4 regions of the Staphylococcus piscifermentans genome follow, and region 3 is predicted to be linked to each of the others. Evidence: riboswitches for the same ligand, from Rfam matches in the RefSeq annotation. Region 3 holds a riboswitch; each other region holds the start of a gene.
What was found. A riboswitch is a leader RNA that binds a small molecule or an ion and turns the genes downstream of it on or off. The one in region 3 is predicted to bind S-adenosylmethionine.
Positions count from the first base shown of each region.

Region 1 (4,246 bases), 930 kb from region 3:
TGAATATTCCAACGAATAATGACTTGAGCCGGCGACTTGCCTACCTCTTCGGCTATTGATTTAACAACTTCGTCATCTAAGATTTGCGCATTCATCAATGGAGACCAGGATTCCATTTGAATACGCTGTGCATTTAGATATGTACGCAAATCTTCTTGAATTAAATACGGATGGAATTCCACTTGATCAATCACTGGTTTAATTGATGCATGAGATAATAAAGCTTCAAAGTGATGTGATTTAAAGTTGCTGACCCCAATATTTTTCACCTTATTATCTTTCAGTAAATCTTCCATTCCTTTCCAAGTTTCAATCATCACATCTTCATCCATGCCCGGCCAGTGCATTAAATATAAATCTAAATAATCAAGATCTAATTTGTTAAGAGAAGTTTGATAAGCTTCAGCCACATTTTCTCTGCCATAATCTTCCAACCATAATTTCGACGTAATAAATAAGTCCGAACGTTTTAAGCCAGTAGATTCTAATCCAGCCTTAATCCCTTCACCGACCTTTTCTTCATTGCCATAAATCATAGCGGTATCAATACTTCTGTAACCATTTTCAATCGCAACTTGAACCGCTTCCTTAGCCTGCTCATCATTTTCCACACGAAAAGTACCTAAACCGACAATCGGCATACGGTTACCATTATAAAATTCCACATATTCCATTCTTATCTCTCTCCTTGTCATTGATATCTCTACTATACCTTAAACTTTACCGGCCATGCATTCACTCAAACTTCCTTTTCAGGAAAAAGAAAAGCACTGTGAGAGCTGTAACAACTCAAACAGTGCCTCAAACCTTAATTAAAAGATTCAATTTCTTCCATAATACGCGCCAAATCTTCAACATTATATTGAATACGGCCATGGAAAACAAATTTATTAAAGTATTCATCCAATTGTTCAGCACCAACAAGTACTTTAGTATTGGTATTTTGTGCATAATTCGAAATTGTCACAGCACCTTCATTTTTAGGATTGAAATAAAGTAGTGCCATTGGCGTATATTTCAAATTCAACTGACGTTGCAACGCATCCGCTAATTGTTCAACATAATGCAGTTGTTTCGAGTAATTCACAAACGTTGCAGATTGTTGATCGTCATTTTCATCTAATACTAAAGTTTGCGGTGTACGCTGATCTAAATTCAAGACATTGAAAACTTGTTCAATGGTAGGTAATTCAGCAAACTGTTTGCCGCTGATACCATTATAAACGTGCCCTTTTAAAAGTTGCGAGTCTATAATGTATAAACCTGTACGTGTTAACACTAAATGGCTGATACGTTCGATATCATTCATATCATTTTTCGGCAAGAAGATGTTTGCCATAATATGCATATCTTCAGGGCGAATACGTTTTTCTTTCACTAAGCGTTCTCTTATACCGATAAGACGCATATCAGTGATGTATTCGCTATGGTTTTTTGAAAACAGCTTCAATGCATCAATTTCACGATCTTTCGAATCGACTGTGGCATCAAAATCAGCACGTTGTTTTGTTACTGTTTTCTTATGTTCTACACGTTCTTTTTCAAGCTCATCTTCGTAATTATCTTTCAAGCTTTTTTCTTTTGCTTCATATTGTTCTTCTGCTTGCTGTTGTGCTTTCTTTTTACTGTTTAATGCAGTTAAGAATAATATTAAGAATATAACAGCTATGACTATCGCTGCTACTAAACCAATTTCCAATGGTCCCATACATATTCCGCTCCTTTACTTGTCTTACGTTTCATTATAAAGGAAAGTTTCGATTCTATCGATAATAATCCTGAATTTCATGCAAAAATCGCAGAATTATGCTTGGACCGCTTCTTTCAATACATCCACTTTATCTACACGTTCCCAAGGCAATGCAATGTCTGTACGGCCGAAATGACCATAAGCTGCAGTTTGTTTGTATATCGGGCGTTTTAAATCCAACATTTTAATAATACCTGCTGGACGTAAATCGAAATTATCACGTACCGCTTCTACTAATTTGCCTTCAGAAACTTTTCCAGTTCCAAATGTATCGATGGAAATTGAAACAGGTTCTGCTACACCGATAGCATAAGCAAGTTGGACTTCACATTTATCAGCTAATCCTGCCGCTACAATATTTTTAGCTACATAGCGTGCTGCATAAGCTGCTGAACGGTCTACTTTTGTTGGATCTTTACCGCTGAAGCATCCGCCGCCATGACGCGCAAAGCCGCCATAAGTATCAACGATAATTTTACGACCAGTCAAGCCTGCATCACCTTGTGGCCCGCCGATTACAAAACGGCCTGTCGGATTGATGAAGAACTTAGTTTCATCATCTAATAATGATGAAGGTACAATTGGGTCGATAACATGTTTACGGATATCCTCTTGAATTTGATCTAATGTTATTTCTTCAGCATGTTGTGTTGAAATTACAATTGTATCAATACGAACTGGTTTATCATTTTCATCATATTCTACTGTAACTTGCACTTTTCCGTCAGGACGCAAGTATTTTAAAGTACCATCTTTACGTACATCTGATAAACGTTTCGCAAGTTGATGCGAGAAGAAAATCGGTGTCGGCATATACGTATCAGTCTCGTTGGTAGCGTATCCGAACATTAAACCTTGGTCCCCTGCACCTGTAGCTTCAATTTCTTCTTCGCTGATTTCATTTCTATATTCTAAAGCGCGGTCCACTGCTTGCGCAATATCAGGAGATTGTTCATCAATCGCTGACATCACTGCCATTGTTTGGTTGTCATAGCCGTATTTCGCTCTTGTATAACCGATTTCTTCAACTGTATCTCGTACTACTTTTGGAAAATCCACATAAGTGGAAGTAGAAATTTCCCCGACAATCATAGCCATTCCCGTAGTGACTACTGTCTCACATGCCACCCTTGCATCTGGATCTTTCTTTAATAATTCATCCAAAATAGCATCTGAAATTTGGTCTGCTATTTTATCAGGATGTCCTTCTGTAACAGATTCTGACGTAAATAATCTTCTATTATTCGACATAACTGACTCCTTTTGATTTTAATTACGAAAATTCTCTATCTATGAGCTCAAATTAAAAAGGGCTTTCCACTATATATACATAGAGAGAAAGCCCTTTGACGTCCTTTCGCTCTTATCGTTCAAACGTCTTATATGACATTTGCAAACGGTTTGGCACCTTTCTCCAATAAGGAGAGGTTGCTGGGCTTCGTTGGGTCCATGTCCCTCCGCCACTCAGGATAAGAGAATCCGTTACAAATAATACTACCCAAACAAAATAAAATTGTCAATTACACGAATTGTTTTTTCATAAATCCGATGTGGAATAATGGATATAGTATGTTATACTATAAAAATGTAAAGGCTTACAATTACATTAATACTTACGCGCTGGAGGGGTTTTTAAAAATGGCAGTAGATGCACAAACAAATTTAAAAAAGTTGAATCATTTGATTGAAAAACCATCATCATTATTTCAACTTACAAAAACGCAACTTTACAACAAGATTTTAGACAATAATGAAGGCGAACTCACAGAACTAGGAGCAATCAATCAATTGACTGGCCAATACACAGGTCGTTCTCCTAAAGATAAATTTATTGTAAACGAACCTTCTTACAGAGATGCAATTGACTGGGGCTCAGTAAACCAACCTATCGAAGAAGAAAAATTCCTTAGATTGTATGATAAAGTTCTAGATTACTTAGACCAAAAAGATGAACTCTACGTCTTCAACGGTTACGCAGGAAGTGACCAAGATACTCAATTACGTTTAACTGTAGTTAACGAAATGGCTTGGCACAATTTATTCGCACATAACATGTTTATCCGCCCTTCTTCTAAAGATGAAGCAGAAAAAATTAAAGCGAACTTTACAATTGTTTCTGCGCCTCACTTCAAAGCAAACCCTGAAGTAGATGGCACAGCTTCTGAAACTTTCGTTATCATTTCTTTCAAACACCGTATTATCCTTATCGGCGGAACAGAATATGCGGGTGAAATGAAGAAAGGTATCTTCTCAGTAATGAACTATTTATTACCTCAACAAGATATCATGAGTATGCATTGCTCAGCTAACGTGGGTGAAAAAGGCGACGTTGCATTATTCTTCGGATTATCTGGAACAGGTAAAACAACTTTATCAGCAGCTCCAGATCGTAAATTAATCGGTGATGATGAACACGGCTGGAATAAAAATGGTATTTTCAACATTGAAGGCGGCTGCTATGCGAAAGCTATCAATCTCTCAAAAGAAAAAGAACCT
Region 1 covers NZ_LT906447.1:1,224,961-1,229,206, reverse strand. The annotation lists gene CKV71_RS05705 (aldo/keto reductase) at 1-674, opposite strand, end outside; gene CKV71_RS05700 (nuclease-related domain-containing protein) at 809-1,708, opposite strand; gene metK (methionine adenosyltransferase) at 1,805-3,001, opposite strand; SAM riboswitch class I at 3,111-3,226, opposite strand; gene pckA (phosphoenolpyruvate carboxykinase (ATP)) at 3,389-4,246, shown strand, end outside.
Region 1: linked by a shared signal. The riboswitch ahead of metK (methionine adenosyltransferase) and the one ahead of CKV71_RS10030 (methionine ABC transporter ATP-binding protein) in region 3 are both predicted to bind S-adenosylmethionine.

Region 2 (4,246 bases), 860 kb from region 3:
CAGTCACTGTTGCCAAAGTAGAACCGCAACCAAACGGTGATACTAAAGTCACATTCTCAGACGGTAAAGAACTTGTAATTCCTAAAGGAGAAAAAGGTGACGCAGGTAAAGACGGTGTAGACGGTAAAGATGCTGCGCCACTTACAGTAACAAGTACTGAAAAAGATGCAGACGGCAATACAGTCATCCACTTCAGCGATGGCGGCACAGCTGTTATCTCTAAAGGAGATAAAGGAGCAGATGGTCAATCAATCACTGTTCAAAATGTAGCACCGGACGCAGACGGCAACACTGAAGTAACCTTCTCAGATGGTTCTAAAGTTACAATTCCAAAAGCCAAAGATGGTGTGGACGGCAAATCAATCACTGTTACTGGTACCGAAACATTGCCAAGCGGAGATGTTAAAGTCACATTCAGCGATGGACATGAAATCATCGTACCTAAAGGCGCGAAAGGCGATGCTGGAGATTCTGTAACTATCGTTAAAACAACTAAAGATCCAGATGGCAACACAGTAGTTTCATTCAGTGATGGAAGCAGCGTTACAATTCCTAAAGGAGAAAAAGGCGACAAGGGAGATAAAGGTAACGACGGTACTTCTGTAACTATTACAGGAACTGAAGTACAACCAGATGGTTCAACAAAAGTGACATTCTCAGACGGTCGTGAAATCAATATTCCTAAAGGTTTAGACGGTAAATCAGTTACTATTACTAAAGCTGAACCAGATGCAGATGGTAATACAGTTATCGACTTCAGTGACGGTTCTAAAGTGACTGTACCAAAAGGAAAAGATGGTGTAGACGGCAAATCAATTACTATCACTAACACTGAAAACTTGCCAAATGGCGATGTGAAAGTGACATTCAGTGATGGCCATGAAGTCGTAGTGCCTAAAGGTGATAAAGGAGCAGATGGTCAATCTATCACAATTACTTCTTCTGCGGTACAACCTGACGGTAATACGAAAGTGGTCTTCAGCGATGGACATGAAATTGTTGTACCTAAAGGTCAAGATGGTAAATCAATTTCAATCGTTTCAACAGCTAAAGATCCAGCCGGTAACACAGTTGTCGAATTCAGCGATGGTACTTCAGTTACAATTGCTAAAGGCGACAAAGGTGAACAAGGATTAAATGGTAAAGATGGTCGTGACGGTCAAGACGGTAAATCAATTACAGTAACTGGCCAAACTATTGATCCAGATGGTAATACGAAAGTCACATTCAATGATGGCAAATCAATCACTGTACCGAAAGGCAAAGACGGTAAAGACGGTAAAGATGGTAAGTCAATCACAATTACTGGCCAAGCTTTGGATCCTAACGGTAATACGAAAGTGACATTTAGTGATGGACACGAAATTACAATTCCAAAAGGTAAAGATGGCGTTTCAGTTACTGTGAAAGATTCGCATCAAGATAAAGATGGCAACACAGTTGTCGAATTCAGCGACGGTAATACGATTACAGTCTTGAAAGGCAAAGATGGCAAAGACGGTAAAGATGGTCAATCAATCACTGTAACAGGTCAAAAAGTAGATCCTAATGGTAATACGATTGTGGTCTTCAGTGATGGCAGAGAAATTACAATTCCAAAAGGAAAAGATGGCGTATCTGTTACTGTTAAAGATTCACACCAAGATAAAGACGGTAATACTGTCGTCGAATTCAGCGATGGAAATACAATCACTATCTTGAAAGGTAAAGACGGTAAAGATGGTCGCGACGGTGTTAATGGTCGCGATGGCAGAGACGGCAGAAATGGTAGAGATGGACGTGACGGCCGTGATGGCAGAGATGCTCAACCAACAGCACCTGTTTATATCGTAAATAATTACATTGACCAATATAATACAAACGTTATTGTATTTAGTAATGGTCATCGTATCGAAATTCCATGCGATGAATATGGTAATGCGATAGTAATTATTGGATATAACCACGATGTGAAAGGTAATGTAGTATTACAATGTGCAGATAAAACTAAAATTATCGTACCTTGTCATAAACCTGAAACACCGAAAGTTACGATTCCAATGATTCCATTGGTGCCAGCAACACCAAGTGTACCGGAACCAATTAAACCAGGACCGATTACACCAGATCCGATTAAACCGGAACCGATTACACCGGATCCAATTAAACCAAGTCAACCGGATACACCACCGAACAAAGAGTGTCATATTGATACACCAGTTGTACCAGATCAAAATACAACACCAGAGGATTCTCAAACGACTCCACCAGTAACAGACACTCACACACCTGTTGCAAACCATGGTGATAGTCATAAAGTTGTAAATCCAGAACCAAAGCATCAACCAGAAGTAAAAACAACGACAAAAGTTTCAACAACAAATAAAGTAGCTACTCAACCAAGCACAGCGAAACCAGAAAAAACACAACCAAAAGCAAAAGTATTACCAAATACAGGCGCTGACGATACAGCACCAATGCTTTACGGTACTATCTTTGCTGGCTTAGGAACTGCAATGATGTTTGGTATGAAACGCCGTAAAAATCAAAAATAAATAAGTTTTCTTCAAATTAAGAACCAGGCCACCGTGCCTGGTTCTTTTTTAATTTTGAAAAGAGAAAAATATACGGATAAATGAACTGATTTTGAATAGTTTTACTATTGAGATGAAAGTTGTAAACGCTTACGGGCTCTAGAGTTTAGAATTAAGTTGAAATTAACAATTTTCTAAAAATTAATGTTGACTTTTTCACTCAGTAATGTAATATATGGGATATAAATAAATGAACTGAATACATAACTCTTATCCAGAGAGGTGGAGGGACAGGCCCTATGAAACCTCGGCAGCAGGATCGAGATCGTAACAAGTCGATTACTGTGCCAATTCCTACAGCAAATGCTGTAAAGATGAGACGAGCCGAATTATTCCGAGGACTTGTTTCATTGTCCCCGGAATTTTTATTTTTCAAAATAAAAGTCAAAATAGAGGCAAAATTCATTCATTTCAAAATATCAGAGGGGGCTAACCTATGATTGAGTTCAAGGATGTGAGTAAAACATTCCATAAGCGCTCAACAGAAATTCAAGCTTTAAAGGATGTCAGTTTTACTGTTGAACGACAAGAAATCTACGGTGTTATTGGCTACAGCGGTGCAGGTAAGAGTACTTTAATCCGTTTAGTAAATAAACTTGAGAATGTAACATCTGGTGAGGTCGTTGTCGATGGACATCAAATAGATCAATACAGCAAGAAAGAATTGCGTAAAGTTAAGAAGAATATCGGAATGATATTCCAGCATTTCAACTTGCTGAATTCAAAAACGGTATTTAATAATGTGGCAATGCCGCTGATTTTGGAAGGCAAGAGTAAAAAATACATAAAAGAGAAAGTAGATGAAATGTTAGAGTTCGTCGGACTTGGTGATAAAGGTTCGCAATATCCGAATGAACTTTCTGGTGGTCAGAAACAAAGAGTAGCTATTGCCAGAGCACTTGTCACGGATCCTCAAATTTTATTATGTGATGAAGCTACAAGTGCACTCGATCCAGCTACTACGGACTCTATCTTGCGACTCTTAAAGCGTGTTAATGAAACATTTGAAGTAACGATTTTATTGATTACCCACGAGATGAGCGTGATACAAAAGATTTGCGATAAAGTTGCCGTTATGGAACAAGGGCGCGTCATTGAAAAAGGCACTGTATTAGATGTCTTCAGTCATCCGAAAACTGAAACAGCGAAGAACTTCGTTTCTACAGTTATCAGTACAGATATCAGTGAGAAGATGATTCATCAATTACCGACAGATGCGAATTATCAAGATGTGAAAGTTTATATGGAAGGCGCTCAATTAGGATTGTCTGTCATTCAAACATTAATCAAAGACTTTAATTTAGAAGTGAATGTCATTTATGCTTCGATGTCGGATATTCAGGACACTTCAGTCGGTTATTTAACTTTGCGCATTAAAGGGACTGACGAAGAGAAACATCGCGCATATGATTACTTGAAACAACATCACATCGAATATGAGGAGGTCGGATAATATGCTAGGTTCATCTTTAGACTCGTCGCAATTATGGGAAGCGCTCTATCAAACATTATTGATGGTTTCGATTTCACTAGTAATTGGTGCGTTAATCGGGATTCCCTTAGGCATCTTGCTGGTAGTGACAAAGAAAAATGGTATTTGGGAAAATGTAGCGATCTATCATATCTTGAATCCGATTATTAACATTTTTCGTTCAATTCCATTCATTATTTTG
Region 2 covers NZ_LT906447.1:401,503-405,748, forward strand. The annotation lists gene CKV71_RS01630 (G5 domain-containing protein) at 1-2,534, shown strand, start outside; SAM riboswitch class I at 2,781-2,894, shown strand; gene CKV71_RS01635 (methionine ABC transporter ATP-binding protein) at 3,010-4,026, shown strand; gene CKV71_RS01640 (methionine ABC transporter permease) at 4,028-4,246, shown strand, end outside.
Region 2: linked by a shared signal. The riboswitch ahead of CKV71_RS01635 (methionine ABC transporter ATP-binding protein) and the one ahead of CKV71_RS10030 (methionine ABC transporter ATP-binding protein) in region 3 are both predicted to bind S-adenosylmethionine.

Region 3 (4,246 bases):
TCTACCAATTTATTCGGTGTAGTATAGTCATTGATTGTTTTGATTTTTAAGTCATAACCTTCTTTTTTCAAGATCGGTTTAGCTTTTTCTAAAATTTCAGCATGCGGTGCAGGAGATGCGCCTACTGTAATTGTTTTTGAATCTCCGCCTGATTTGTCTTTGTTGCCGCAAGCTGCCAGAGCTGCTGTTAACACTAAAACTGCTAAAATACTAATAATTTTTTTCATTTGCTTTACCCCTTTTTTAAATTCAATATTAACGTTTGTCTATTTTATTAGTAGCCCAGTCACCCACGTATTGGATGATGAACACGAATACTAAAATAAGAATAGTTGAAACTAAAATGACATCATTTTGGTTTCTAGTAAACCCTGTTAAGTAGGCCAAGTTTCCTAGACCTCCTGCACCGATTACACCAGCAACTGCTGTAGACCCTACTAAAGCGATTGCTGTCACTGTGATGCCTGAAATCAAAGCTGGACGTGCTTCTGGTATCAACACTTTTCTGATAATTGTCCAAGTATCTGCTCCCATAGAACGTGCCGCTTCAATCACACCTTTATTAATCTCTTTGAACGCAATTTCTACTAAACGTGCATAGAATGGCGCTGCACCGATTACTAATGCCGGCAATGCACCTGTTGGTCCACTGATAGTTCCTAAAATCAAACTTGTAAACGGAATTAATAATAAGATTAAAATGATGAATGGAATCGCTCTGAACAAGTTAACAATAAATGAAACAATTTGGTAAAACACTTTAGCTACAGGTGATTTGCTTTTAGCAGTTAAAAATAAGAGTACTCCTAAAATTAAACCAATAATAAATGCAAATACTGTAGAAATTGCCGTCATATAAAGTGTTTCGATTGAAGCTTGCCATACTTGATCCCATTGAACGTTCGGCATTGTAATCATTTCTTGAAGTATATCGCTGAATGACTTATCCATGACGTACCACCTCCACGTTCACACTACGTTTTTCCAATTCATTTTTGAACTCATCGAAATATTCAGTTTTCAATCCTGCAATATGTACAATCAAGAAACCAATCGGACCATTTTTAGCATGCCGGATATTTGCTTCTAAGATGTTGACATTTAAATCATATTGCTGTGTGATATAAGATACGATAGGTTCAGTTGTTTCTTCTCCAGCAAAGTTAAATCTGAGAATATAACCATCTTCCGCTGCCGGAATCAATTCTTCAATAGATTCGTCGAACTCGTCATTTAAGCCTTCTTTTACAAAACGTTTAGTGACTTGATGCTGTGGATTCTCAAACACTTCTTTCACATTACCGCGCTCGATTACACGTCCATTTTCCATTACTGCAACTTCATCGCAGATTTGACGTATAACGTTCATCTCATGCGTAATGATAACAATCGTTAAATCTTCTTCTTTTCTAATTTTTAAAAGTAGTTCTAAAATTTCATCCGTTGTTTGCGGATCCAATGCACTTGTTGCTTCATCACATAATAAGACTTTTGGATCATTCGCTAATGCACGCGCAATACCGACTCTTTGTTTTTGTCCTCCAGATAATTCAGAAGGATAGGCCTTTTCACGTCCGCTTAAACCTACCAAATTAATTAATTCTTTGGCTCTGGCTACAGCTTTGCTACGTTTTACACCTGCAATTTCCAATGGAAACGTAATGTTATCCAACACTGTTCTAGACCATAATAGGTTGAAATGCTGGAATATCATGCTGACTTTTTGACGTTTCTTTCTTAATTGTGACTTAGAAAGCTTGCCCAATTCTTCTCCGTCTATAATCACTTCACCTGAAGTTGGTTCTTCTAAATAATTTAAGATTCTGACAAGCGTACTTTTACCAGCGCCTGAAAACCCGATAACGCCGTAAATCGTACCCTCTGCTACATCTAAATCGACATGATCGACAGCTAGTACATCTTGATGTTTCGTCTTATACCGTTTGACGATTTGTTTGAGTTGAATCACCCTATACTCCCCTTTCCTTGCTTACATTACCACATTAAAAAATGCTCTCTCTTATCGTCGCTTCAAGCGATAAAGAGAAAGCAATTTAAAATTTCTTTCTCTCATCTTCAAAAGCAGTTCAACTTTTTGTGAATTGGCACCATTTCTAATAAGACGGTTGCCGGGTTTCGCAGGGCACATCCCTCCACCTCTCTTGATAAGAGATAACACTATTTAATTGATACTTATCCTACCACTTCACTCTGTGATAGTCAATAACTATTTTAAATTTTCTAATAAATATGGAACAGATTGAAATGCGTAAATTCGCTTTATTTCTTGATCTTTAGACATCAATATTACTACCGGAACAGATTGGATTTCGTACTGCTCGCTGAAATCCGCATGAAAGTTCAAATCCGCTTTGACGACTGGCAATTGCAGTATATCATTAGCAATATCCAGCATTCTTTCGGAAATTTTACATGTTCCGCACATTGGCGTATAACCAAATATCAGATGTTTGTCTTTATCAAAATTTTGGGTAATATCTGTTCTTGTTGTCTTGCTTGTACTCATCTATAAACTAATCCTTTCACAGGAGCTTCATCTTTTACGTTAAATCCATATTTTCTAAGCACTCTAGCAAGGTAAGGTCTTGGACAGCGAGCTACTTCACAATAGGTTTTGTCCACAAAGATATGCTCGCTTTCTGAAAGATAATGTTTAAACCATTGGCGGATGCGTTGTCCTTCTTTATCTGCATCCACGAGGATATAGACTGGTCGTTCATACAGGGATTCAATCATATCATCTAATTTATCAATCCCCATTGTGCCGTGTGTACAAATGATTTGGACCGGTTCGTTCATCACCTCTTGAACACGCTTTTTATCTGTCTTACCTTCAACAACGATTACTTTATCTAACAATGCCATATTCACTACACTCCAATACTCTCGTGATATCATTGCATAATACTTGCAAACGTGGTGCTTAAGTTAAGAAATACGTAATAATATTAAATTTTGCTAATCAAACTTATAGTTCTATAGTAACGCAGAAACTTGTCGCTTTGCATGAAACTTGTTTTGAAACAAATGTATTATGTACTTCACTGTTAAGTAACTGCACTTTACTAATATAGTTAGTTATATCCATTTCCGCGAAAAAAATAACCCCAAAATACAAAGTATCCTGGAGTTGCCTTTTTCAATATAAATTATTCACCAATCATTTCTTTATATTGATCTGCTGATAATAAGTCATCTAATTGACTTTCATCATTTAATTTCACTTTCACCATCCATGCTTTTTCGTATGGTGATTCATTAACGAATTCAGGGCTGTCTTCTAATTCTTCATTAATTTCAACTACAGAGCCTGAAACAGGTGCATATAATTCAGATACAGTTTTAACTGATTCTACGCTACCGAAAGATTCGCCCTCTTCAATATCATCTTCTGTTTCTGGTAACTCAACGAATACGATGTCGCCAAGTTCACCTTGTGCGTATTCAGTAATACCGATAGTTACTGTATCGCCTTCAACTTTAACCCATTCATGTTCTTTTGAATATTTCAATTCCTCTGGCACTGCCACACGAATCCCCTCCTATAATATAAATGAATACTCTTTAATGATGCCATATGAAACCTTTTCATTCAACTATTTATAGACATCTTTTATGTTTTAAATTTTTTTGGTTAATTTAATTATTCGAGCTCTTAAAAAGAATGCAAGTACGGACTACAGCCGAATTAGTTTACCCATTTTTCTTTGTATTCTTTTTCATTGAATCCAAGCGTTATTTTGTCGCCTGAAATTGCTAACGGACGTTTCACTAACATACCGTCTGAAGCCAATAAATCTAGCTTTTCATCGTCTGATAAATCATCTAAACGGTCTTTCAGGCCTAATTCACGGTATTTACCTCCGCGCTTATTGAATAATTTGTCAATTTCGACACCGGTCTTATCAATCATGTCTTGCAACTCTCTTTTATTGGGATTAAGCTCTACAATGTCAATCGGTTCGTAACTTACACCGTATTCATCTAGAAATTTAGCTGCTTTCTTGCATGTTGTACAATTTTGATACTGATAAAATCTAATCAATTTATTGACCTCCTTTAACTTTGTTTATAATATACCAAATTATCAATTAAAACGCTTTAATTTATAGGTTGAAATTTTTTTAGATTCGCAAATCATTAGTTATAATAAGCGTATAAGCAATTTTAAAGGAGAGACTTAATAATGGAAGCTATAAAAACACGTGAAGAATTTGATAAAGTG
Region 3 covers NZ_LT906447.1:2,150,810-2,155,055, forward strand. The annotation lists gene CKV71_RS10020 (MetQ/NlpA family ABC transporter substrate-binding protein) at 1-227, opposite strand, end outside; gene CKV71_RS10025 (methionine ABC transporter permease) at 256-951, opposite strand; gene CKV71_RS10030 (methionine ABC transporter ATP-binding protein) at 944-1,969, opposite strand; SAM riboswitch class I at 2,068-2,172, opposite strand; gene CKV71_RS10035 (thioredoxin family protein) at 2,228-2,527, opposite strand; gene CKV71_RS10040 (toprim domain-containing protein) at 2,524-2,886, opposite strand; gene gcvH (glycine cleavage system protein GcvH) at 3,171-3,551, opposite strand; gene CKV71_RS10050 (arsenate reductase family protein) at 3,710-4,066, opposite strand; gene CKV71_RS10055 (thioredoxin family protein) at 4,208-4,246, shown strand, end outside.

Region 4 (4,246 bases), 1.3 Mb from region 3:
GAAGCGGTACATGCTCACTACAAAGTGGCGTACCGCTTCTTTTTCTTCTAATTTTTAAAATTCTTCTTGTTCTTTCTGCATTTCCGTCAAAATATCTTGCAGCTTAATAAACATGTTCTCAAAGCCATGCGCTGTTGAGTCATGATATTCTTTTTTCTGCTGCTTATATTCTAAGGTAGTCCAGCGTCGTTCTTTCGGAACAACAGCAGTATATCGGAAATTCATTTGTGTAATGTCAGCACCTGGTTCACGTTCAAAGATTTCAACTTCGATGGTATCTTCTTTGTCGCTTAATTCAGGCATGCCGATAGTCATCACAATACGATTCGGTGCTTCTAGTTCTTGGAAGACACCTGTAATTTTATTCATCTTGCCATTACGTTCATCAACGATTTCGTAACGTCGCCCTTCTTCAGGAATCAAGTCGATGGACTTATTAGTTCGATTAGAAGTCATAAACCAACGTCTCATAATATCGGCATCTGTCCACGCTTGATAAATCAATTCAGGATTAATACGCATTAATCGCTCCAACGAAATGACCACTACGTCATTTTCTATGTTATATCTTGCCACTCTGTCGTCACCTACTTTCACACTTAACCTTATTTTAACGTATTTCTAGTGCATAAGACAAAATAATCGTCCTCTATCTGCTTCACTTCATGCACCGTTTTGTTAGTTTTGCAACAAGATTACTTTAACATTTTTCTTGTGTGGAAGTAAAAATTAATTATGCCTCTTTCCCAGCTTTCTTTTTATTTAATCTAGGAAGGTTAAAGATGATTGCCACTAATCCACTTAAGCCGAGCATTACCGGATAAATGGAATAAGGCATCAGCATAAAGGGTGAAACACCGGCTACTCCAGCTGCAGCAATGACTTGCGGACTGTAAGGTAGTAAACCTTGGAAGCAGCTGCCGAAAATATCTAGAATACTGGCGGACTTTCTAGGGTCGATATCATATTCATCCGCAATGTTTTTAGCCAACGGACCGGCCATTAAAATAGAAATCGTATTGTTGGCTGTAGAAATATCTGCGGCACTGACTAAACTTGCAATCCCAATTTCGGCGCCACGTCTGGATTTCACACGGCTTCGTACAAAGTTCAGCAGCCAAGTAATACCGCCATAGTGCTGGATTAAACCAATTAAACCACCGATCATCAAAGCAATAATGGCAATATCTTCCATACCGATCATACCTTCAGAGGCCGCTTTCAAGAATTTAATCCAATTGAACGATCCATCTAATAAGCCGATAATTCCTGAAAGCACAGTCCCTCCAATTAACACAATAATTACATTGACGCCAATCAGAGCTAAAATTAATACTAATAAGTAAGGAATAACTTTAATCAAGTCATAGTCATAATTCTTTGCGCTGTTGATGCTTGCGCTATGCGTTAAGATGCCCAAGATGATCATTGAAAGTATCGCACCTGGCAACACAATCCGGAAATTCACTTTAAACTTGTCGCTCATGCGTGTATGTTGCGTACGCACCGCTGCGATGGTAGTGTCTGAGATCATCGATAAATTGTCACCGAACATCGCACCGCCTACTACAGTCGCCATGGCAAGTGCGGAAGGAATGTCCGTTGCTTGGCTGATACCAAATCCTACCGGTGCAATAGCGGCTACTGTCCCTACTGAAGTTCCCATCGAAATCGATACAAACATACAAATGACGAATAATCCGATAATCAGCAAGTTGCCGGGGATTAAGGATAATCCAAGGTTAACAGTTGATTTTACGCCTCCCATATCTTCAGTTACTTTTGAAAAAGCCCCTGCAAGTACAAATATCAAGACCATCAGAATAATATTGGAATGGCCTGCTCCTTTAGTAAAAACTTCTACTTTCTCAGCAAATTTTTGTTTGCGATTCATCAGCAATGCCACAATGACTGCAATCGTAATCGCGATATTTAATGGCATTTTAGTAAAGTCTCCTGTAATAATGCCGACGCCTAAAAATAAACCGACGAAGACAATTAAAGGTATCAGTGCAAAAGCATTACCTTTCTTTTTCTCTTCAGCCATCTTCTACTCCACACCTCTCATTTCATAAATAAAAAACCTTTTTTCTGCGCTAAGAAAAAAGGATAAATATATCAATTCTTATCTCTTAGCAATCGATTGCTACGGGACTTGGCACACGCGTTTCCATGTTGCCGAGGCTTCAAAGTGCCCTTCACTCCACCTCTCTTGATAAGCACTATTTATTTTTAAATTGTGAATCTTTTTAAACTTATCACGCTCAACGGCTTGCGTCAATTATCTGAAGGTTAACTTTTGTTAAGCATTTATTCAGTCGGTCGTTGAATCGTAAATTCTTCGCCTAGTTTCACATAATCGTTTCCTGCTAAACGTCCTACAGGCTGCAAGGCTTGCACATTAATCTTGAATGGATCCATATAAACCGCATCGTCAATATGATATTGTACCACGCGTCCGATGATTAAATCGTTACCTGTTTCATCATCGCCTAATTCAATGAGACGGTCTAATTTGCATTCGAAGCGGATACTTGCCCCTTCAATTGCAGGGACGTCGACTACAGTGGAAGGAATTGTTTTAAAGTCTGTCCGTTTTAATTCATTTTCTGTCGGTGCAATAGGTGCGGCTGTTTGGTTGATTCCTTCAATCATGGAAAGTTGTGAAATATGCACCACAAACTCACCCATCGTCTCAATGTTGACAGATGTATCTTTGCGTTTGCCGTTCATACGTGCCGTCGAAATCATAATCATCGGCGGTTCACTGCTTACTACATTAAAAAAACTGAAAGGCGCTGCATTAAGATTGCCTTCTTTATCTTGAGAAGTCACGAAAGCGATAGGACGCGGTAATACGCTTCCGCTCAATAATTTATAATTATCTTTCTGCGTTAACTCGTTTGGATCGAATTGTTTCATACGCTCACCTCATTTTATTTATAATTGGTAGTTTTATAGTAGGAAAAATCAGCTCTAATTGCTAATGACTTGTTCATGATGACTCGCCCTTCCCCATTCAAAAACCCCCGGCTTCTGTTGCCGAGGGGGAAATAGTTAAGACGGGGCTGCGCTTCTAAGGTTTCTTTTCCAGAGCAGCAGTTTAATTAATTTGTTTACCGCCTGTTACACCATAGACTTGTCCTGTTGTATAGCTGGATTCGTCTGAGGCTAAAAGAACGTAGGTGCTGGCTAATTCAACAGGTTGACCTGAGCGTCCCATCATGGATTGTTGACCGAATTCTGGAATTTTATCTTGCGGTTGTCCACCTGAGATTTGTAATGGTGACCAGAATGGACCTGGCGCGACTGAATTGACACGGATGCCTCTTTCGATTAATTCTTTCGCAAGGCTCTTAGTCAAGGAAATAATCGCTGCTTTGGTTGCGGCATAGTCATGCAATAATGGATTCGGATCGTAACCTTGAATAGAAGTTGTTGTTGTAATTGTACCGCCTGGTTTCAAGTATTCTAAAGCCTTTTGCGTAGTCCAGAAGATGGGATAGACGTTCGTTTCAAAGGTATTCGTGAAATCTTCTGTTTTGAAGTCTTCGAATTTCTCATGGTATTGCTGATAGCCTGCCACCATTGTGACATTATCTAATCCGCCTAGACGGTCATTTGCATATTCTACGAGTTCATAGTTGAAATCTTCGTTCGTAATATCGCCCGGTAGTAAGAAAACTGTGCCGCCTTTATCTTCGATGACACGTTTCACATCTTGTGCATCATCTTCTTCTTTCGGATGATAATTGATAACAACAGATGCACCTTCTCTAGCATAAGCGATTGCTACAGCGCGTCCGATAGCTGAGTCGCCACCAGTTACTAACATTTTCAAGCCTTCTAAACGACCATGTCCAACGTAAGACTCCTCACCACAATCGGGTTTCGGTTCCATATCTTTTTGCAGACCTGGCCAAGGTTGTTCTTGTTTAGGAAAATCTTTATCTGTAAATTTTTTGCGTGGATCTGGAAGTGCCATTTCTATCACTCCTAATAAGATTTGATAGTTTTGTTATACCCTGCCTTTAAAATTCCATTCATGATTACATTAAAATAACTTTTGAATTAATTTAACAAGATAATCAGGCGCTGTTTCCAAAATTCGTTCATCCGGTTGATACTTCGGATGATGCAGGTCGTAGTCGCTTTCGGAACCGATAAATGCAAACACTCCAGGTACAGTATCGCTCAGTGCTGAAAAATCTTCTCCGATTGTTTTCGGTTCTCCGAGGATTTGAAC
Region 4 covers NZ_LT906447.1:810,075-814,320, reverse strand. The annotation lists gene CKV71_RS03395 (SRPBCC family protein) at 55-576, opposite strand; gene CKV71_RS03390 (Na+/H+ antiporter NhaC family protein) at 734-2,047, opposite strand; SAM riboswitch class I at 2,123-2,222, opposite strand; gene CKV71_RS03385 (flavin reductase family protein) at 2,311-2,922, opposite strand; gene CKV71_RS03380 (SDR family oxidoreductase) at 3,104-3,985, opposite strand; gene CKV71_RS03375 (amidohydrolase) at 4,055-4,246, opposite strand, start outside.
Region 4: linked by a shared signal. The riboswitch ahead of CKV71_RS03390 (Na+/H+ antiporter NhaC family protein) and the one ahead of CKV71_RS10030 (methionine ABC transporter ATP-binding protein) in region 3 are both predicted to bind S-adenosylmethionine.